Regions from separate parts of the Bradyrhizobium sp. BRP56 genome, predicted to be linked through region 1. Evidence: predicted binding sites of a transcription regulator. Region 1 holds the regulator's gene; each other region holds the start of a gene.

Region 1 (6,931 bases):
CCCGGCCGAAGACCCCGTTACCAACCCAAAGCTAAGCGTTTTCAGAAGCTTAGCGTTGTCATCCAACTGTCATCCAACCTTCGTAAAAGCAGCACCGACCGCTCCTAGATGGACCGGCGTGAGCGCGATCGGGCGCATTCGGCGCTTCGCTCACAGGATGGAGACCACCCATGAATTTCATCAAAGCAATCGTCGCAGCCGGCATGATCGCCGCTTCGACGTCGGCCTTCGCTGCCGATATTACCGGCGCGGGCGCGACGTTTCCGTTCCCGATCTATTCGAAGTGGGCTGACGCCTACAAAAAGGAGACCGGCAACGGTCTGAACTACCAGTCGATCGGCTCCGGCGCCGGCATCAAGCAGATCCAGGCCAAGACCGTGACCTTCGGCGCCACCGACGCGCCGCTCAAGCACGAGCAGCTCGAGAAGGACGGCCTCGTCCAGTGGCCGATGGTGATGGGCGCGATCGTCCCGGTCGTGAACCTCGAAGGCATCAAGCCGGGCGACCTGATCCTGTCGGGCGAAGTGCTCGGCGACATCTATCTCGGCAAGATCACCAAGTGGAATGACGCGGCGATCGCCAAGCTCAATCCGAAGCTGACCCTGCCGGGCGATGCCATCACCGTCGTGCGCCGTTCGGACGGTTCGGGCACCACCTTCAACTTCACCGACTATCTCTCCAAGTCGAACGCCGACTGGAAGTCCAAGGTCGGTTCCGGCACCGCGGTCGAATGGCCGGTCGGCGTCGGCGCCAAGGGCAACGAAGGCGTTGCCGGCAACATCGGCCAGACCAAGAACGCGATCGGCTATGTCGAGTATGCCTACGCCAAGCAGAACAAGCTGACCTACACCGGGCTGGTCAACAAGGCCGGCAAGACCGTGCAGCCGACGATGGCTGCCTTCCAGGCTGCCGCCTCGAATGCCGACTGGGCCAAGGCTCCCGGCTACTACGTGATCCTGACCGACCAGCCGGGCGAAGCCTCCTGGCCGATCACCGCGGCGACCTTCATCCTGATGCACAAGGACTCGACCGACAAGGCGGCCTCGCAGGAAGCGCTCAAGTTCTTCAAGTACGCCTTCGAGAAGGGCGACAAGGCGGCCGAAGAGCTCGACTACATCCCGATGCCGGACTCGGTCGTCAAGCTGATCGAGAAGACCTGGTCGTCGGACATCAAGAGCTAAGTCCGACGCTGCGACAGGACCTGTGCCGACTCGATCGCGGCGCAGGTTGAGCGACCAAGACCCGGTCTCCATCACCGCGGCAACAAGCGCGGGATCGAGGCCGGGGTTCGCGCCTCAAGGGGCGTGGCTGGAACGACGACGCCCGGCCAAATGCGTCAGTGAAGATCGCTTCGGGGCGTAGCGGCTTGCGTGGCTTTTGCATACTAAAGAGGGGATTGGCGTGGCAGACATGGCTGTTCAGAGCGATGTGATGGAAGCCGCGGGACCTTACGATCGCGCCAAGGCCCTCAGCGCCTTCAAGCTCGGTGACCTCACTTTCTATTGGATCACCCGCATCTCGGCGATTTCGGTTCTGTTGATCCTCGGCGGCATCATCCTGTCGCTGATCGTCGGCGCCTGGCCGGCGATGAAGGAATACGGCTTCGCCTTCCTCTGGACGCAGCGCTGGGCGCCCTCGGCCGATCCGCCGGTGCTCGGCGCGCTCGGCCCGATCTACGGCACGCTGATCACCTCGGTCATCGCGATGCTGATCGCCATTCCGGTCGGCATCGGCATCGCCGTGTTCCTCACCGAGCTCTGCCCGCAAATGCTGCGCCGCCCGATCGGCATCGCGATCGAGCTGCTCGCCGGCATCCCCTCGATCATCTACGGCATGTGGGGCTTCTTCGTGCTCGGCCCGTTCCTGGCCAACACCTTCCAGCCTTTCATGATCCGGATCTTCGAGGGCGTCCCGGTGCTGGGCGCGGTGTTCGCAGGCCCGCCGTCCTATCTCAGCCTGTTCAACGCTGCGCTGATCCTTGCGATCATGGTGCTGCCCTTCATCACCGCGATCTCGGTCGACGTGTTCAAGACCGTGCCGCCGGTGCTGAAAGAGGCCGCCTACGGCATGGGCTGCACCACCTGGGAGGTCGTCCGCAGCGTCGTGATTCCCTACACCCGCGTCGGCGTGATCGGCGGCATCATGCTGGCGCTCGGCCGCGCCCTCGGCGAGACCATGGCGGTGACCTTCATCATCGGCAACTCGTTCCGGATCTCGTCGTCGATCTTCGCGCCGGGCACCACGATCTCGGCGGCGATCGCCAGCGAATTCGCCGAGAGCGACGGCCTGCACCAGTCCGGCCTGATCCTGCTCGGCCTGCTGCTGTTCGTGCTGACCTTCTTTGTGCTCGCCGGCGCGCGGCTGATGCTGATGCGGCTTGAAAAGAAGGCGGGGAAGTAACGCCATGAACCCGATCTACAAATCCCGCCGCCGCAGCGACATCGTCATCCGCGCACTCTGTGTCGGCGCGGCGCTGTTCGGCGTCACCTGGCTGGCGCTGATCCTGATCACGCTGCTCTATAACGGCCTTGCCGGCCTCAGCGTGCAGCTGTTCACCCAGAACACGCCGCCGCCCGGCTCGACCGAAGGCGGCCTGCTCAACGCCATCGTCGGCTCGGTCATCATGACCGTGATCGGCGTCGGCATCGGCGCGCCGCTTGGCCTGTTCGCCGGCACCTACCTCGCCGAATACGGCAAGCACGACAAGCTGACCTCGGTGATCCGCTTCATCAACGACATCCTGCTCAGCGCGCCCTCGATCATCATCGGCCTGTTCATCTATGGTGCGGTGGTGGTGCCGATGCGCGGCTTCTCGGCGATCGCAGGCAGCCTTGCGCTCGCGGTGATCGTGATCCCGGTCGTGCTGCGCACCACCGAGGACATGCTGCTCTTGGTGCCCAATCCGCTGCGCGAGGCCGCCTCCGCGCTCGGCCTGCCGCGTTCGCTGGTGATCAAGCGGATCGCTTATCGTGCGGCGCGATCGGGGCTGATCACCGGCGTGCTGCTGGCGACCGCCCGCGTCGCCGGCGAGACCGCGCCGCTGCTGTTCACCGCGCTGTCGAACCAGTTCTTCAGCCTGGATCTGACCAAGACGATGGCCAACCTGCCGGTGACCATCAATAACTTCGTGCAGAGCCCCTACGCCTACTGGAAAGAGCTGGCGTGGAGCGGTGCGCTGCTCATCACATTCACCGTGCTCGCGTTGAATATCGGCGCGCGTATCCTTGGTGCCGAAAGGGCCGCAAAATGACCGAGCTTTCCGTCTCCACGACTGCCGCAGGCCACATTCCGCAGGTTCCGCTGCCGGAAGCGCCGCCGAAAGTCACGGTGCGCAATCTCAACTTCTATTACGGCGAGCACCACGCGCTGAAGAACATCAACCTGACGCTCGGCACCAACCGCGTCACGGCGTTCATCGGCCCGTCCGGCTGCGGCAAGTCGACCCTGCTGCGCATCTTCAACCGGATGTACGACCTGTATCCGGGCCAACGCGCGGTCGGCCAGCTGATGCTGGACCAGACCAACATTCTCGACCCCAAGCTCGACCTCAACTTGCTGCGCGCGCGGGTCGGCATGGTGTTCCAGAAGCCGACGCCGTTCCCGATGACGATCTACGAGAACATCGCCTTCGGCATCCGCCTCTACGAGAAGATCTCGAAGTCCGAGATGGACGACCGGGTCGAGAAGGCGCTGCGCGGCGGCGCGCTGTGGAACGAGGTCAAGGACAAGCTGAACGCCTCCGGCCTGTCGCTCTCCGGCGGCCAGCAGCAGCGCCTGTGCATCGCGCGCACCGTGGCGGTGCGCCCCGAGGTGATCCTGTTCGACGAGCCGTGCTCGGCGCTCGACCCGATCTCGACCGCCAAGGTCGAGGAACTGATCCAGGAGCTCTCCGAGGACTACACGATCGCGATCGTCACCCACAACATGCAGCAGGCGGCGCGCGTCTCCGACAAGACCGCCTTCATGTATCTCGGCGAGCTGATCGAGTTCGACGACACCAACAAGATCTTTACCTCACCGAGCGATCGGCGCACCCAGGACTACATCACCGGCCGGTTCGGTTGACCGGCGCATGATCCGGAAAAGTGGAAACCGGTTTTCCGATCAGGTCATGCTAAAATTCAGGACACGAAGCCATGATCCCCGGGATCATGGTTGAGGGAGACAAGCGATGGCTTCTGAACATACCGCCAAGGCATTCGACAGCGACCTGCAGGAGTTGACCCGCCTGGTCGCCGAGATGGGCGGCCTGGTCGAACGAATGATTACCGAGTCGGTCGACGCGCTGATCCGTCGCGACGTCGCGCTCGGCAAGCGCGTGGTCGCCGCCGACATCGAGATCGACAATCTGCAGCGCAACATCGAAGAGCGCGCGGTGCTGACGATCGCGCGCCGCCAGCCGATGGCGATCGACCTGCGTGAGATCGTCAGCGCGATGCGCGTCGCCACCGATCTCGAGCGGATCGGCGACCTCGCCAAGAACATGGGCAAGCGCGTCGCGGCGCTGGAGAGCGATTTCCAGCCGCTGAAGTTGATCCGCGGCCTCGAGCACATGACCGACCTCGTACTGTCGCAGGTCAAGTCGGTGCTCGACGCCTACGCCGCGCACGACCTGCCGGCGGCGATGAACGTCTGGAAGGGCGACGAGGAGGTCGATGCGATCTGCACCTCGCTGTTCCGCGAACTGCTCACCTACATGATGGAAGATCCGCGCAACATCTCGTTCTGCATCCATCTGATGTTCTGCGCCAAGAACATCGAGCGGATCGGCGATCACGCCACCAATATCGCCGAGACCGTGTTCTACATGATCGAGGGCCAGCAGATCACCGACAAGCGCCCGAAGGGCGACATGACCACTTTTGCCACCACGGTGCCGGGCAACTGAGGCATGATCGGCAAGCGCGGAACCGGCAAGAGTGAAACTGGATGGTCCTCGCGACAACTCGCTTCCGCGGGGACTATGCTTGAGGAAGTAAGCGTTTCGGTTTGCGTCTGGGCAACGGATCACCACAGAGAAAGAACTTAGACCGATGAGCGCACGCATTCTGGTAGTCGAAGACGAGGAAGCGCTGACGACGCTGTTGCGCTACAATCTCGATGCGGAAGGCTACGATGTCGAGACGGTGGGGCGCGGCGACGATGCGGATACAAGGCTGAAGGAGCGCGTTCCCGACCTCGTGGTGCTGGACTGGATGCTGCCGGGCCTGTCCGGCATCGAACTGTGCCGCCGCCTGCGGGCGCGGCCCGAGACCAAGCAGCTTCCGATCATTATGCTGACCGCGCGCGGCGAGGAAAGCGAGCGCGTGCGCGGGCTTGCCACCGGCGCGGACGATTACATCGTCAAGCCGTTCTCGGTGCCGGAGCTGCTGGCGCGGGTGAAGGGCCTGTTGCGCCGCGCCAGCCCGGAGCGGCTTGCGACCGTGTTGACCTACGGCGACATCGAGCTCGACCGCGAGAAGCGCCGCGTGGCGCGCTCGGGCCGTCCGATCGATCTCGGGCCGACCGAGTATCGCCTGCTCGAATTCTTCCTCGAGCATCCCGGCCGCGTGTTCAGCCGCGAGCAACTGCTCGACAGCGTCTGGGGTCGCGACATCTACATCGATGAGCGCACCGTCGACGTGCATATCGGCCGCCTGCGCAAGCTGCTCAATCCGGGCCGCGAGCAGGATCCGATCCGCACCGTGCGCGGCGCCGGCTACGCGCTCGACGACCGCTTTGCCAAGGCCGAGCCGCAGCCGTAATGGGCGTTGGCTTAGCCCCGGCCCATCCAGCATCGTCATTGCGAGCGTAGCGAAGCAATCCATTTCACCGCAAACGCGGAACGATGGATTGCTTCGTCGCTAACGCTCCTCGCAATGACGGTGGAGGCCACAAAAAAAATCCCCGCTTTCGCGGGGATTTGTTTTTCAGGTCTTCCGTCGTTTTCCCGAGTGCTCACTTGATCTGCGGTTTCGCCGACGGCCGGCGGCGATCGGCGGCGGGCTGGTAGGCGACGCGCGAGTGATGCGCGCAATAGGGCAGGCCGGCGAGCGCCTTGCCGCCGCAGAAGAAGAATTCCGGGCTCGAGGGATCGCCGACCGGCCAGTGACAGGTGGCCTCGTTGAGCTCGAGCAGCGACAGCCGCTGGCTCATCGGCACCACATTGTCGTAGGAGATCGGATCGGGCTCCATCTCGACCTCGAAGGCATGCGCCAGCGCGGTGTTGCCGCGCGAGACCGGACGCGCCACCCGCATCATGTGCTGGGCCGGGCGAGCCTTGCGCTGCCGCGGCGCGGCCGTGGAGGGTGCCTTGGCGCGGCCGGAGAGGCCGAGCCGATGCACTTTGCCGATCACGGCGTTTCGCGTCACATTGCCAAGTTCCGCCGCGATCTGGCTGGCCGACAGGCCGGACTCCCAGAGTTTCTTCAGCTGCTCGACGCGATCGTCGGACCAGGTCAATACAGTCATCGCATTCTTCCCTTCGCGTAGCGCCGGCCAATCATTGGAGCGGCGCTGCGAGCCAATCTGGACAAATATCCCTGCGGCCAGAATCCCTTAGCCCTCGCCGGGCACGGTGTTGCGCCCGAACGTTTACGCGAGACACAAAGGCTACTTAGAGGGTCCAGTACCGCCGCACGAGATGTCGTACCCGACAGGCCAAACGCTACAATATGGCGTGACTCTGGCGCAAGAGTCCGCGGCCGTGCGTCCACATGTTCCCACACAGTTAAGCATCGCGATGAGGCTTTTCCACCGCACCGGAATGCTCCGGATTGCGCTCGTTTCGCATTGCAGGAAGGCCACTTCGTGACGATTGACACTTACCGACCGCAGCATAGAATGCCCGCCACGTGCCGCCCGCAAAGGCGGCCGTTTTGTTTTCCGAAGCTGGCCGTTGCTGCGCTGGCGTCAAGGCGCAGCGGCAATTGTCGGCTTAAAAACCGTCAGT
Region 2 (6,931 bases), on a different contig from region 1:
CCGGCCAATGCGCCGATCGTGGCCGCCGCGCTCGGCACGCTGCGCGACTCCGCGAAATCCTCGGTGTTCTGGATCCTGTTCGCGACCTTCTTCGTCTGCGGCGCCTCGACCAACGGCCTGGTCCAGGTTCATTTGATCCCGATGTGCCTCGACTACGGCATCCCGCAGGTGCAGGCGGCGAGCCTGCTCGCCGCGATGGGGATCTTCGATTTCTTCGGCACCATCGTCTCGGGCTGGCTGTCGGACCGCTACGACAACCGCTATCTGCTGTTCTGGTATTACGGCCTGCGCGGGCTGTCACTGCTGTTCCTGCCGTTCTCCGACTTCACGTTCCACGGACTGTCGCTGTTCGCGATGTTCTATGGCCTCGACTGGATCGCGACGGTGCCGCCGACGGTGCGCCTCACCGCGCAGCGCTTCGGCGCCGAGCGCGCCAATCTGGTGTTCGGATGGATCTTCGCCGGCCACCAGCTCGGCGCAGGCGCCGCCGCGTTCGGCGCCGGACTGTCGCGCACGATCTATCAGAGCTACCTGCCGGCGTTCTTCATTGCCGGTGCGCTGTGCATCTTTGCCGCGCTGATCGCGCTGGCGATCGCGCGGCCGCAGCCGAAATCGGTGCCGGAGCCGAAGCCGGTCGCGGCCTGAGACCGCTGCCTGCGCGACCTGCGCCGGTCAGTACGACAGGATGGTGCGCATCCCGAACACCACGCTGTCCTTGATCCGATGCGTTTGCGTCGGATCGTTGGGATCGACGGCGCCGCCGCCGGGATGGGCGATGTATTGAAACATCGGCTGCATGGTGAAATTCGGGTTCACCACGTGCTGATAGGTGATCTCGAGGATCGCCTCGTAGTCGCGGATCGGATACGGCGTGCCCGTGAAGATCTGGGTGTCGCGGTCGAGCGCGCGCGCGGCGTCCGAAATCCTGGCATAGATCGCGGCGATGCCGAACCGATCGTCCGGATACGTCTCGCTGAAGCCGGTGAACTGGAAGCCGCCGTCGACATAGGTGCTGATCAGGTTGCGGTCCGACGGGCTGACCGAGGCGCGCATGAAGAACGCGACGCCCTTGTCAGCGTCCGGCCTGGCGCGCGCAAGCAGCTGCTCGTAGACCATGAAGATGCCGTTGTCCCGCCGCAGCCAGCGCGTGTCGCCGGAGCTGTCGGGATCGGCGAGCGACAGCCCGTCGGCCGAGAAGCGCTGGTCGGCAAACGAGCCCATGTGATACCAGGCGCCGCCGGTGACGGTCGCCGGCAGCCGGCTCTCGCCGATCTCGAACTTGTATTTGAGCTGGCCGATCCACCACGGCGGATCGTTGACCCGGAAATTCAGCCCGTGGGCGTTCAATATCTGCGGATCGTCGGTCCCCTGCGGCGGCGAAGCCGAGCCGTCGAACAGTGCCAGATAGGCGGTGATGCGGTCGGACAGATTGGCCTTGAACCGGATGCCGGGCACGGCAAGTGGCGGCGACGGTCCGCCGGCCGGCAGAATGGTGCCGACAATGCCGGGCCAGCCGAGCGCCGAATTGATGAAGATGTCGTCGTACTGGCTGTCGATGAACTCGACGTCCGAGCCCTGCTGGCCGACGCGCACCGAGAGTTTGCCGCCGAGCAGCTTCTGTTCGATCCAGAATTCATAGAGCCGCGTCGCCGGCAGCGACTCGACGCCGGACACCAGGAACAGGTTGCCGACATAGCTCCGCGACAGCCCGTCGCCGTGGATCTGGTACATGTTGGCGTGGAAGGTCGCGCCGGTCCAGCCCATCGCCTTCTCGAGGTCGATGGTGGTGCCGAGATCGAGACGGCCGGTATAGGCCGCGCCGTTGCTGACGCCGCCGGAGACGTTGGAAAACCCCTCACCGATATAGGTCAGGCTGAACTGGTAGCCGGCCTGCTCGAGCGCAGCCCGCGTATCCGCAATCCGGTCGGCGACGAGCTTGTCCTCCGCATGCGCCGGCGCGCCGAGCGCGAGGGCCGCGGCCACCAACATCGCGCCGGAAAGAACTCTGCACATCGGGAATACCGCGGTGCGCTCGCGCTATTTGACGATGCCGAGCCGCCGCATCAGCAGATAAGCCAGCAGCGCCGACCCGATCAGAAGGCCGGCCGCGACCAGGAACCCGCTGTCGACGTCGGTCAACGGCAATCCCTTGGTGTTCATGCCGAAGATGCCGGTGACGAGCGTCGGCGGCAGCAGCATCATGGTGACGACGGACAAGGCATGGAGGTGCTTGTTGCTCTCCTCCTCGAGCTTGAAGCGCAGCTCCTCCTCGAGCAGGCGGCTGCGCTCGTGCAGTTCGACGATGTCGTGGTCGAGACCGTCGAGCCGCTGCGCGAGCTTGCCGGCCTGCAGCCGCAGCGCCGGGCTGAGATTGTCGGTGTTCTTCTGCTCGAGCCGGTGAAACAGCACGCGCAGGCCGGCGAGCTGGCGATGCAGTCGCACGCAGGTGCGGCGCATCCGGCTCAGATTCTTGCGCAGCTCCGATCCGGTATCCTCGGCGAGCACCCGCTCCTCGATCGCGTCGATATCGGTGCCGATCTTGTCCGCCATGCGGTCCATGGTGTCGGCGATCTCGTCGACGATCTTCTCCAGCAGTGCCGCGACGCTGCCGACGCGATGGCCGCCCTCGAGCACGCGGCGCGTCGCATCGGCGGAGCACAGCGCCTGATGGCGGCCGCTGACCAGGAGGCGTTCGGTCATCGCAAAGCGGAGAAAGCCGGTCTCCCGGGTCGCGGCGTCGATATCCCGCACCAGATCGGAAAACACGCCGTAGACGCAATTGTCGACGACGTGGATCTGCTGGAAATTGTCATTCGACAGCAAGAGGTCCCGCGCCAGCTGCGGGATGTGCATGTTGGCAAGCCATGGCCGGGTGCGGACGTCGGTCAGGTTGAAGTGCAGCCACAACCTTCCGTCGTGGCTCGGCTCGATCGGCGCATCGATCGGAAGCGCCTCGGCACGGCCGTCGTGATGCAGGCGGAACGCCCAGACCAGACCGGGGACCGCCTCGCGGGTCAGCAGCGACCCGACCGGAGCGGGAGGTGGATCAGCCAGCATGGCCCGCCCCCAAGGCAATCGATAACGCAACCGCGCGAAATGACATGTTCAAGACCTCGCCCACGCGTAACGCTGAGCAAGCGCGTCCCTTCGACGCAACATAGGAGGACGCGCCTGTTACAGTTTTATGTCAGCGACCGCCCTACTCCGCCGCAAGACCGGTCGGCGCCGCCGCTTCCGTGGCCTCCTTGTTGTAGTCGTGCACGACGCGGCCGAACGGCAGCGTCAGGTCGGCGAGGAAGTGATGCGCACCGACGACACGCTTGACCGGGAAATCGGCGACCGGTGCATTGACATGCGGCACCAAATGCAGCCGGCCGGGTCCGATCCAGGAGCCCTTGACCACGATGTCGGTCAGGTTGATCGCGACCAGCTGGCAGACCTCGAGATGGCCGTCGACGCCGGGGATCATCTTCAGATTAACTTGCGTCTTCGACAGCGTCGCGCGGGTGACGTCGCCATTGCCCGCCATGCTCTCGTGCTTGTAGCCCATCGTGCCCATCGCAACGAGCTGGCCGGCATATTCCAGCGTGCCGGTCAGCGTGTCCTTGACGATCTCGAGCTTGGGATGAGCGTACTTCTTCGGAAAGCCCCAGATCTCGCGGCCGGCCGCGATCGGCGGATCATCGTCGAGATACATCTGGCAGACGAAGTTGACCTCTTCGCCATGCAGACGCGCGGGGATCACGAGGCCGGACTCGGTGTAGCTGCCGAAGCCGGAGCTGTCGGGCATCTTGATCCATTCGTAATGCACGATCGCCTGCTCGATCGGCTCCAGCGGCTCGGGCAGGCCGGCGCGGATCAACTCCGGATCGGTCTCATAGGTGATGACGAGGAATTCGCGATCGATGAAGCGATACGGACCGGCGGGATAGCTCGGACCGGCGGCCGGCATCGACGGAAGCTTGAGCAGATCTTCCCTGCGCATCGCAATAACCCCCTGTTTGAAAAGTTTGCGCGGAAGCTAGCGGCCGAGATTGACAGCGATGTGAGGAATTTCCGTCAGGCGCATGACCGCGGTTGCGCTTGCGTGACCCGCGTCGCGCTGCTGGGGCCAATGCTAACCATGCAGGCAGCCATGCCGGATGCGCCTTGCGCGTCCGCCGCAATTGTCATCACGGCGTCATCGGCGCGCTGAATTCTCGCCGCGAATTTTTGGAGTGTCTGATATGGACGCGCGAACCCCGCATTTCGACGATATCGATCACGCGACGCCGGGCTGGCGTCCGGAAGGCTGCGATCGCGTCGCCCTGGTCCTGCAGGGCTGCGGCGCACTCGGCGCCTATCAGGCCGGCGTCTATCAGGCGCTGCATGAATCCAACATCGAGCCCGACTGGGTGTGCGGCGTCTCGATCGGCGCGATCAACTCGGCGATCATCGCCGGCAATCCGCCCGACAAGCGGCTGGAACGGCTGCACACGTTCTGGGATCGCATCACCAGCCGCAAGATCTGGCACTACACCCCGGACGGCGACATCTTCCGCAAGGCGCGCAATTTCACCAGCTCATTGCTGACGACGACGCTCGGACAACCCGGCTTCTTCACCCCGCACCAGGCTAATCCGTGGTTCAGCCCGGCCGGCGCGCGCACCGCCACCAGCTACTACGACACCACGCCTTTACGTGAATCGCTGCTCGAGCTGGTCGATTTCGACCGCATCAACTCCAAGAAGATGCGCTTTGCGGTCGGCGCCGTGAACGTGCTCTCCGGCAACTTCATCTATTTCGACAATGCCCATGACGAGATCATTCCCGAGCACATCATGGCGAGCGGCGCGCTGCCGCCGGCGCTGCCGATGGTGAAGGTCGGCACCGATCATTTCTGGGACGGCGGCATCGTGTCCAACACGCCGCTGCAGCATCTGCTCGACCAGGAAGACAACATGAATTCGCTGGTGTTCCAGGTCGACCTGTTCTCGGCGCGCGGTGCGCTGCCGCGCGACATCCAGGACGTGATGGCCCGGCACAAGGACATCATGTATTCGTCGCGTACCCGCTACAACACCGACGTCTATCGCAAGACCTACAATCTGCGCACCGCCCTGCACAATGCGCTGGGAAAAATCCCCGACGATCAGCTCTCGGACGAGGAGCGCCAGCTCAAGAAGGCAAACGCCCGGCTGCCGGGCATCACGCTGTTGCAGCTGATCTATCAGCAGAAGGCCTATGAGGGCGACGCCAAGGACCACGAATTTTCCGGCACCTCGATGCGCGAGCACTGGGTGAGCGGGCACGAGGACACCAAGCGCTCGCTGAAGCGGCGCGAATGGATCAAGATGCCCGAGAACGGCATGGGCATCGTGATCCACGACGTGCATCGCGAGGCGGAGTAAATACGTGTCGTCATTGCGAGGAGCGCAGCGACGAAGCAATCCATACCTCAGCACATGGTGATATGGATTGCTTCGCTACGCTCGCAATGACGATTGAGGAGCCGCTTACGGCCGCGTCGACATGTTGCTCGGCGGCCCGGCCTTGCGGATCGGTTCGGCGAGGCGCGCGAACTCGCAGAGCAGCGAGCGCGTCTTGCGCGGATCGATCACCTCCTCGACCCAGAACTTCTCGGCCGAGCGGAACGGCGAGCGCAGCTTGTTGAGGCGGTCCTCGATCTCGCGCAGCTTGGCGGCGGGATCGGCGGCCGCATCGATCTCGGCGCGATAGGCCGCCTCGATGCCGCCCTCCAGCGGCAGCGAGCCCCAATAGGCCGACGGCCACGCATAGCGCATCGAGAAGCGGTTGGCCGGCTGATGCACCACGCCGGCCACGCCGAAGGCGTTGCGGATGATGATGGTGCACCAGGGCACCGTGCTCTGGTTGACCGCCGCCATCGCCCGCACGCCGTGGCGGATGGTCGCCGTCTTCTCCGCCTCAAGCCCGATCATGAAGCCCGGGCAGTCCATCAGGTAGACCACCGGCAGATGGAAGGTCTCGGCGAAGTCGACCCAGCGCACCACCTTCTGGCAGGCGTCCGCGGTCCACGAGCCGCCATAGTGGAAGGGATCGCTGGCGAGCAGCAGCACCGCCCTGCCCTCGATCCGCGCCAATCCGGTGATCACCGGCCGGCCGAAATTGGTGCCGACCTCGAAGAACGAGCCCTTGTCGACGACGGCATCGATGATCGGTCGCATCTTGTAGACCTGCCGGCGGTTGCGCGGCACGGCCTTCAGCAGCGACTCCTCGGCGCGTTCCGGATCGTCGGTGCAGGGAATGGTCGGCGGCAGGTCGTAGACCGACGACGGCAGATAGGACAGGAAACGCCGCGCATAGTCGAACGCCTCCTCTTCGGTCTCGACGGCCTGGTCGATCGCGCCGGCGCGAGTCTGGATGTCGGCGCCGCCGAGCTCCTGCTTGGTCAGATCCTGCCCCAGGCGCTTCACCACCGGCGGGCCGGCGACGAACATCGCGGAGCTCTTGGTCATGACCGAGTAATGCGTGGCGGCAAGCCGCGCGGCACCGAGGCCCGCGACCGAGCCGAGCCCGAGACCGACCACCGGCACGCGGGCCAAATTGGCGGTCGTGTACCAGTACCAGCGCGTGCCGCCGACGCCGCCGGGCAGATTGGCCGCGCCCCTGGTCTCGATCGTCTTCACCGAGCCGCCGCCGCCCGAGCCCTCGATCACGCGAACGATCGGCAGGCGAAAGTCGTGCGCCATCTCCTCCGCCATCAACGGCTTGGCGGAAATCGATGCATCCGCCGAGCCGCCGCGCACGGTGAAGTCGTCGCCGACCACGACGACGGTGCGGCCGTCGACCCTGGCGCGGCCGAACACGCAGTTCGCCGGCGTCAGATGCTTGAGTTCGTTGCTCTCGTCATATTCGGCGATGCCGGAGATGGCACCGACCTCGTGGAAGCTGTTCTGGTCGACGAGCTTGT
Region 3 (6,931 bases), on a different contig from region 1:
TCGTGAGCCGAACGGCGTGCTGCACACCTATGTGGCGCTGACCAAGCGTGAGGAATGGTTTGCCAACCTCGACTTCTCCAACCCTGCGAGCGCCCTCGCCCGCGTCGCCGAGGAATTCGATGGCTGGGCCCGGGCGCTGACCGCGCTGATCACCGATGGCGAGACGGCGCCGGTGCTGCGCCTCATCCATGCGCTTCCGGTCGCACATCAATGGGACCGCGTGCCCGGCGTCACGCTGCTCGGCGATGCCGCGCATCTGATGGTTCCATCGGGCGAAGGCGCCAATCTCGCAATGTACGACGGTGCCGAACTCGGCGCTGCGATCGCTGCCAACCCAGGTGACGTCGAGGCCGCGCTCGCCGCCTATGAAGAGGACCTGTTTCCCCGCAGCGCGTCCGAAGCGGCTGATGCGGAGGAGCTCCTCGAGTTGTGCTACGGCGCTAACGCGCCGCAGAGCCTGATCGACTTTTTCGGCAGTCACCTCCCCGCTGAGAACCGTAGCGAGTAACGGAGAAGCCGCGGCGTACCGGGTCCCCCGCCTTCCCGGGGGACGACACCGGAGCGAGCGCCACTACGACTTCTTCTTCACGTCCTTGACGTTGGAGAAGGTGATGCCCTCGGCGCGCTCGCGGGTGTAGCCAAGATAGAACTCGTTCTTGGCCATGAACACGGGATCGCCGTCGACGTCGTCGGCGATGCCGGAGTTGTTGGCGGAGATGAAGGCGTCAAGCTGCTTGCGGTCGTCGGACGAGATCCAGCGCGCCAGCGAGAACTCGGAGATCTCGAACTCGACCGGCAGCGAATATTCCGCATCGAGCCGCGCCTTCAGCACATCGAGCTGCAGCGGGCCGACCACGCCGACCAGCGCGGGCGCGCCGTCGCGCGGGCGGAACACCTGCACGACGCCCTCCTCCGACATCTGCTGCAAGGCTTCCTTCAGCTTCTTCGCCTTCATCGCGTCGGTCAGCCGGACGCGGCGGACGATTTCCGGCGCGAAGCTCGGCACGCCGACGAAGGTCAGATCCTCGCCCTCAGTGAGGGTGTCGCCGATCCTGAGCGTGCCGTGGTTGGGAATGCCGACGACGTCACCGGCAAAGGCCTCGTCGGCGACCGAGCGGTCCTGCGCGAAAAAGAACTGAGGGCTCGACAGGCTCATGTTTTTGCCGGTGCGTACCAGCTTGGCCTTCATGCCGCGGCTGAGCTTGCCCGAGCACAGCCGGGCGAAGGCGATGCGGTCACGGTGGTTCGGATCCATGTTGGCCTGGATCTTGAACACGAATGCGCTCATGCGCGGCTCCGATGCCTCGACCTTGCGCAAATCCGAGTCCTGCGCGCGCGGCGCCGGCGCGAACTTGCCGAGGCCTTCGAGCAAATCGCCGACGCCGAAATTGCGCAGCGCGCTGCCGAAATAGACCGGCGTCAGGTGGCCCTCGCGGAACGCCGCGAGCTCGAACGGCTTGCAGGCTTCCGAGGCCAGCGCGAGCTCGTCCTTGACCTCGGCGACGTCGAGATTGGGATTGCGCTTGCCCAGATCGGCGATGTCGATCTGCTCGGTGGCGCCGGTCTTGGCGCCGCCGCCCTCGAGCAGCCGCACGCCGCCATTGATGACGTCATAGGTGCCGAGGAAGTCGCGGCCACGGCCGACCGGCCAGGTCATCGGCGTCGTGTCGAGCGCCAGCGTCTTCTCGATTTCGTCCAGAAGCTCGAACGTGTCGCGGCTCTCGCGGTCCATCTTGTTAATGAAGGTGATGATCGGGATGTCACGCAGCCGGCACACCTCGAACAGCTTTCGCGTGCGCGCCTCGATGCCTTTCGCGGCGTCGATCACCATGACGGCGGAGTCGACCGCGGTCAGCGTGCGATAGGTATCTTCCGAAAAGTCCTCGTGGCCCGGCGTGTCCAAGAGGTTGAACACGAGGTCGTTGAACTCGAAGGTCATCACCGAGGTGACGACCGAGATGCCGCGCTCGCGCTCGATCTTCATCCAGTCCGAGCGCGTGTTGCGCCGCTCGCCCTTGGCCTTGACCTGGCCCGCAAGGTTGATGGCGCCGCCGAACAGCAGCAGCTTTTCCGTCAGCGTGGTCTTGCCGGCATCCGGGTGCGAGATGATCGCAAAGGTGCGCCGTCGCGCCACTTCCTCAGAAAGCGGCGAGCGGGACGGCGATTCGGCTGAAACTGAAATGTCGGACATGGCGGGGCATTTGGCAGGGAAAACGGGCGCAATCAAGGGCGTTTTGTCGCAATGCGGAACGGCCGCACCATCCCCAAATAGGGCACCGGAAGGACGACCTTCTCCTCACCATACCATTCGCGGGGACGACCCTGCCTTATCTGGAGGGTTCGTGATGGCTTGGACCATTCTGTTCACCGCTGGCCTGCTCGAGATCGGCTGGGCGATCGGGCTGAAATATACCGAAGGTTTCTCGCGGCTGGTGCCGTCGGTGCTGACGCTGGCGGCGATGGCCGGCAGCGTGATCCTGCTCGGCCTCGCGCTGAAGACGCTGCCGATTGGAACCGCCTATGCGGTCTGGACCGGGATCGGCGCGGTCGGCACCGCGGCGCTCGGCATCATCCTGCTCGGTGAACCCGCGACCGCGATGCGGCTTGCCAGCATCGGACTGATCGTTGCCGGCATCGTCGGGCTGAAGCTGGTCGGCTGATTGCTCCTTCGAGACGCGTTTTCTTGACGCGAACCGGCTTCCACTTCGCTCGAAAACGCTACTTCAGAATCTGCACCGCCCAATAGCTCGCGGCTGCGACCGCGGCCGACGCCGGGATCGTGATCACCCAGGCGTAGACGATCGAGCTCGCCACATTCCAGCGCACGGCGGAAAGCCGCCGTGCGGCGCCGACGCCGACGATGGCGCCCGTGATGGTGTGCGTGGTCGATACGGGAACCCCGAGATAGGTCGCCATGAACAGCGTCACGGCGCCGCCGGTTTCGGCGCAGAAACCCTGCATCGGCGTCAGCTTGGTGATCCGCAGCCCCATGGTGCGGACGATCCGCCAGCCGCCCATCAGGGTACCCAGCGCCATCGCGCCCTGGCAGGCCAGCACCACCCAGAACGGAATTTCGAAGGTGTCGCCGAGATGGCCCTGCGAATAGAGCAGCACGGCGATGATGCCCATGGTCTTTTGCGCGTCGTTGCCGCCATGGCCGAGCGAATAGAGCGACGCCGAGGCGAATTGCAGGATGCGGAATGCGCGATCGACCGCGAACGGCGTCGAGCGCACCGAGAGCCAGGACACGATCGCGACCAGCACCAGCGCCAGCAGGAAGCCGACCAGCGGCGACAGCACGATCGCGAGCAAGGTCTTGGAGAGCCCGCTCCACACCGCCGCCGAAATGCCCGCCTTCGCCATGCCGGCGCCGACCAGGCCGCCGATCAGCGCGTGCGAGCTCGACGACGGAATGCCCAGCGCCCAGGTGATCACGTTCCAGACGATCGCGCCGACCAATGCTGCGAAGATCACGGTCGCATCCACCACCGACGGCTCGATGATCCCGGTGCCGATCGTGTTGGCAACGTGCAGGCCGAACACCAGGAACGCGACGAAGTTGAAGAACGCCGCCCAGAACACCGCATACTGCGGCCGCAGCACGCGGGTCGAGACGATGGTCGCGATCGAGTTCGCGGCATCGTGCAGGCCGTTCAGGAAATCGAACAGCAGCGCGACCGCGATCAGGATGGTCAGAATTGGAAGACCCAGCGTGGCGTCCATGTGATGCCCCGCTCTATTGTGCTTTGTTGAGCATGATCGCCGCGCAAACGCTTCGCGTTTGTCGCAGGGAAAACCGCATCACACTTTTCCGGATCATGCTCAGACTTGCTCGATCACGATCGAGTTGATCTCGTTGGCGACGTCGTCGAAACGATCGGCAACTTTCTCGAGATGGTCGTAGATCTCCGCGCCGACGATGTAGTCCATCGTGTTGGCGTCGCGGTGCTTCAGGAACAGCTCCTTGAGCCCGATATCCTGGAGATCGTCGACCCGGCCCTCGAGCTTGGTCAGTTCCTCGGTGATCTGGGTCAGCATCGAGACGTTGTGGCCGATCGACTGCAACAGGGGCAGCGCGCGGCCGACCAGATTGGCGCATTCGACGATCAGGCCGCCCATCTCGCGCATCGGCGGCTCGAACTCGCGCACCTCGAACAGCATGACCGCCTTTGCGGTCGCCTGCATCTGGTCGACCGCGTCGTCCATCGAGGTGATCAGGTTCTTGATATCGCCACGATCGAACGGGGTGATGAAGGTGCGGCGAACCGCGGTCAGGACCTCGCGGGTGACGCTATCGGCGTCGTTCTCGAACTGATTGACGCGCTGGCAAAAGACCGGAGTCTCCTCCCCGCCCTTCAGCATGTCCTGCAACGCCAATGCGCATTGCACGGAGGTCTGGGCGTGTCGGGCGAACAGGTCGAAAAACCGCTCTTCCTTGGGCAGGAAGGCGCGAAACCAGCGCAGCATGTCTCAGTTCCATCATTCCGGGACAGCCCTTTTAGCGACTGTCACAGAACTGTCATAGAGCATCTGGCGGGGAAAAAACCTGAAACGACCGCCCACACGGGCGGTCGTCCACCACTAAAGTCGGCCGAAAATCGCCGAGACCTACCCTACAGCGACCGCCGCAACAAATGGGCCAGCTCACCGACCAGGCCGCGCCGGAACAGCAGCACGCAGGCCACGAAGATCACCCCCTGGATCACCGTCACCCACTGGCCGAAACCGGCGAGATATTGCTGCATGGCGATGATCACGAAGGCGCCGACCACCGGGCCGAAGATGGTGCCGAGACCGCCGACCAGCGTCATCAGCACGATTTCACCGGACATCGACCAGTGCACGTCGGTGAGCGAGGCATTCTGCGCCACGAACACCTTCAGCGAGCCGGCAAAGCCCGCCAGCGTGCCCGACAGGATGAAGGCGAGCAGCTTGTACTGGTCGGTCTTGTAGCCGAGCGAGATCGCCCGCGGCTCGTTCTCGCGGATCGACTTCAGCACCTCGCCGAACGGCGAGTTGATGGTGCGGTAGATCAGCAGGAAGCCGGCGAGGAAGCCGACCAGCACGACATAGTAAAGCACCAGCGGCTTCGAGAGATCGAAGATGCCGAGCAGGTGGCCTTGCGGAATGCCCTGGATGCCGTCTTCACCATGGGTGAACGGCGCCTGCAAATAGAGGAAGTAAAGCAGCTGCGACAGCGCCAGCGTGATCATCGAGAAATAGATGCCCTGCCGCTTGATCGAGATGTAGCCGGTGACCAGGCCGAGCAAGGCCGCGGCCGCGGTGCCGACCAGGATGCCGAGCTCCGGCGTCAGCCCCCACACCTTCAGCGCGTGGGCCGAGACGTAGCCGGCGGTGCCGAGGAACATCGCGTGGCCGAACGACAGCAGGCCGCCATAGCCGATCAGGAGGTTGAAGGCGCAGGCGAGCAGCGCGAAGCACAGCGCCTGCATGACGAAGAACGGATAGATCCCCGTCCACGGCACGATCGCCAGCAGCAGCGCCATCGCGGCGAATACGATCATCTCGTCGCGCATCGCGCGCGGCGTGATCGGAAGTGTATCGTCGGTCAATGCTGACATATCAAGCCGCCCGTCCCGTCAGTCCCGTTGGCTTCACCAGCAACACCACCACCATCAGGACAAACACCACGGTGTTGGAGGCCTCGGGATAAAAATACTTGGTCAGTCCCTCGATCACGCCGAGCGCGAAGCCGGTGATGATCGAGCCCATGATCGAGCCCATGCCGCCGATCACGACCACCGCGAACACCACGATGATGAGATCGGCGCCCATCAGCGGGCGGACCTGGTTGATCGGCGCCGACAGCACGCCGGCGAGTGCGGCAAGACCCACGCCGAGCCCGTAGGTCAGCGTGATCATGCGCGGAACGTTGATGCCGAACGCGCGCACCAGCGTCGGGTTCTCGGTCGCGGCGCGCAGGTAGGCGCCGAGCTGCGTCTTCTCGATCAGGAACCAGGTGGCAAGGCACACCACGAGCGAGAAGATGACGACCCAGCCGCGATAGATCGGCAGGAACATGAAGCCGAGATTGACGCCGCCCTTGAGCTGATCCGGGATCGAGTAAGGCAGGCCCGAGGAGCCGAAATAGTTCTGGAACACGCCCTGCACGATCAGCGCGATGCCGAAGGTCAGCAGCAGTCCGTAGAGATGATCGAGGCCGGTCAGCCATTGCAGCATGGTCCGCTCGAGGATCATGCCGAAGATGCCGACCACGACGGGTGCGATGATCAGCGCCCACCAGTAATTGATGCCGCCCAGGTTGAGCAGGAAATACGCCACGAAGGCGCCCATCATGTAGAGCGCGCCATGCGCGAAATTGATGATGTTGAGCATGCCGAAGATGACGGCGAGCCCCAGACTGAGCAGCGCGTAGAACGAGCCGTTGATCAGTCCCACCAGAAGCTGTGCGTAGAGAGCCTGCATCGAATGAGCTTTCGCTAGATAGATGAAGCCCGCCGGCCACGCGCATGGCCGGCGGGCATGATCGTCACTTCTTCAGAAGCGCGCAGGCGCTCTTGTCGAGCGGCGTGAAGGCCTGGTTGCCCGGCACGGTGCCGACCAGCTTGTAGAAGTCCCACGGTCCCTTGGACTCCGAGGGCTTCTTCACTTCGAACAGATAGGCGTCGTGGGTGACGCGGCCGTTGGCCTCGACCTCGCCCTTGCCGAACAGCGGATCGTCGGTCGGGATCGTCTTCATCTTCGCGACCACCTTGGCGCCGTCATGCGGATTGCCGCCGAGCGCTTCCAGCGCCTTGAAGTAATGCATGAGACCCGCATAGACGCCGGCCTGCACCATGGTCGGGGGCGCGCTGTTCTTCATCCGCTCCGAGAAGCGCTTGGAGAAGGCACGGGTCTTGTCGTTGAGGTCCCAGTAGAACGTCTCAGTGAAGTTGAGGCCCTGCGCGGT

The links. Region 1 encodes PhoB, which activates phosphate uptake and scavenging genes when phosphate is short. Its sites were predicted from a motif close to TGTCATNNANCTGTCAT; they were not measured.
Region 2: a site for PhoB is predicted at 4,168-4,184, ahead of I6F38_RS13050 (acetoacetate decarboxylase). Genes of this name have one in related genera too.
Region 3: a site for PhoB is predicted at 4,507-4,523, ahead of I6F38_RS03790 (DUF47 domain-containing protein). Genes of this name have one in related genera too.

Annotation. Positions count from the first base shown of each region.
Region 1 is NZ_JADYVV010000064.1:44,891-51,821, forward strand. Features, by position in the region: gene I6F38_RS33560 (ATP-binding protein) at 1-35, shown strand, start outside; gene pstS (phosphate ABC transporter substrate-binding protein PstS) at 171-1,181, shown strand; gene pstC (phosphate ABC transporter permease subunit PstC) at 1,411-2,400, shown strand; gene pstA (phosphate ABC transporter permease PstA) at 2,405-3,250, shown strand; gene pstB (phosphate ABC transporter ATP-binding protein PstB) at 3,247-4,065, shown strand; gene phoU (phosphate signaling complex protein PhoU) at 4,172-4,888, shown strand; gene phoB (phosphate regulon transcriptional regulator PhoB) at 5,034-5,744, shown strand; gene I6F38_RS33595 (GcrA family cell cycle regulator) at 5,938-6,450, opposite strand.
Region 2 is NZ_JADYVV010000015.1:2,401-9,331, forward strand. Features, by position in the region: gene I6F38_RS13035 (MFS transporter) at 1-645, shown strand, start outside; gene I6F38_RS13040 (carbohydrate porin) at 673-1,989, opposite strand; gene I6F38_RS13045 (transporter) at 2,038-3,057, opposite strand; gene I6F38_RS13050 (acetoacetate decarboxylase) at 3,200-3,985, opposite strand; gene I6F38_RS13055 (patatin-like phospholipase family protein) at 4,227-5,390, shown strand; gene I6F38_RS13060 (carboxyl transferase domain-containing protein) at 5,496-6,931, opposite strand, start outside.
Region 3 is NZ_JADYVV010000003.1:80,395-87,325, forward strand. Features, by position in the region: gene I6F38_RS03770 (NAD(P)/FAD-dependent oxidoreductase) at 1-508, shown strand, start outside; gene I6F38_RS03775 (peptide chain release factor 3) at 572-2,191, opposite strand; gene sugE (quaternary ammonium compound efflux SMR transporter SugE) at 2,346-2,660, shown strand; gene I6F38_RS03785 (inorganic phosphate transporter) at 2,719-3,723, opposite strand; gene I6F38_RS03790 (DUF47 domain-containing protein) at 3,823-4,467, opposite strand; gene I6F38_RS03795 (branched-chain amino acid ABC transporter permease) at 4,614-5,582, opposite strand; gene I6F38_RS03800 (branched-chain amino acid ABC transporter permease) at 5,584-6,447, opposite strand; gene I6F38_RS03805 (ABC transporter substrate-binding protein) at 6,512-6,931, opposite strand, start outside.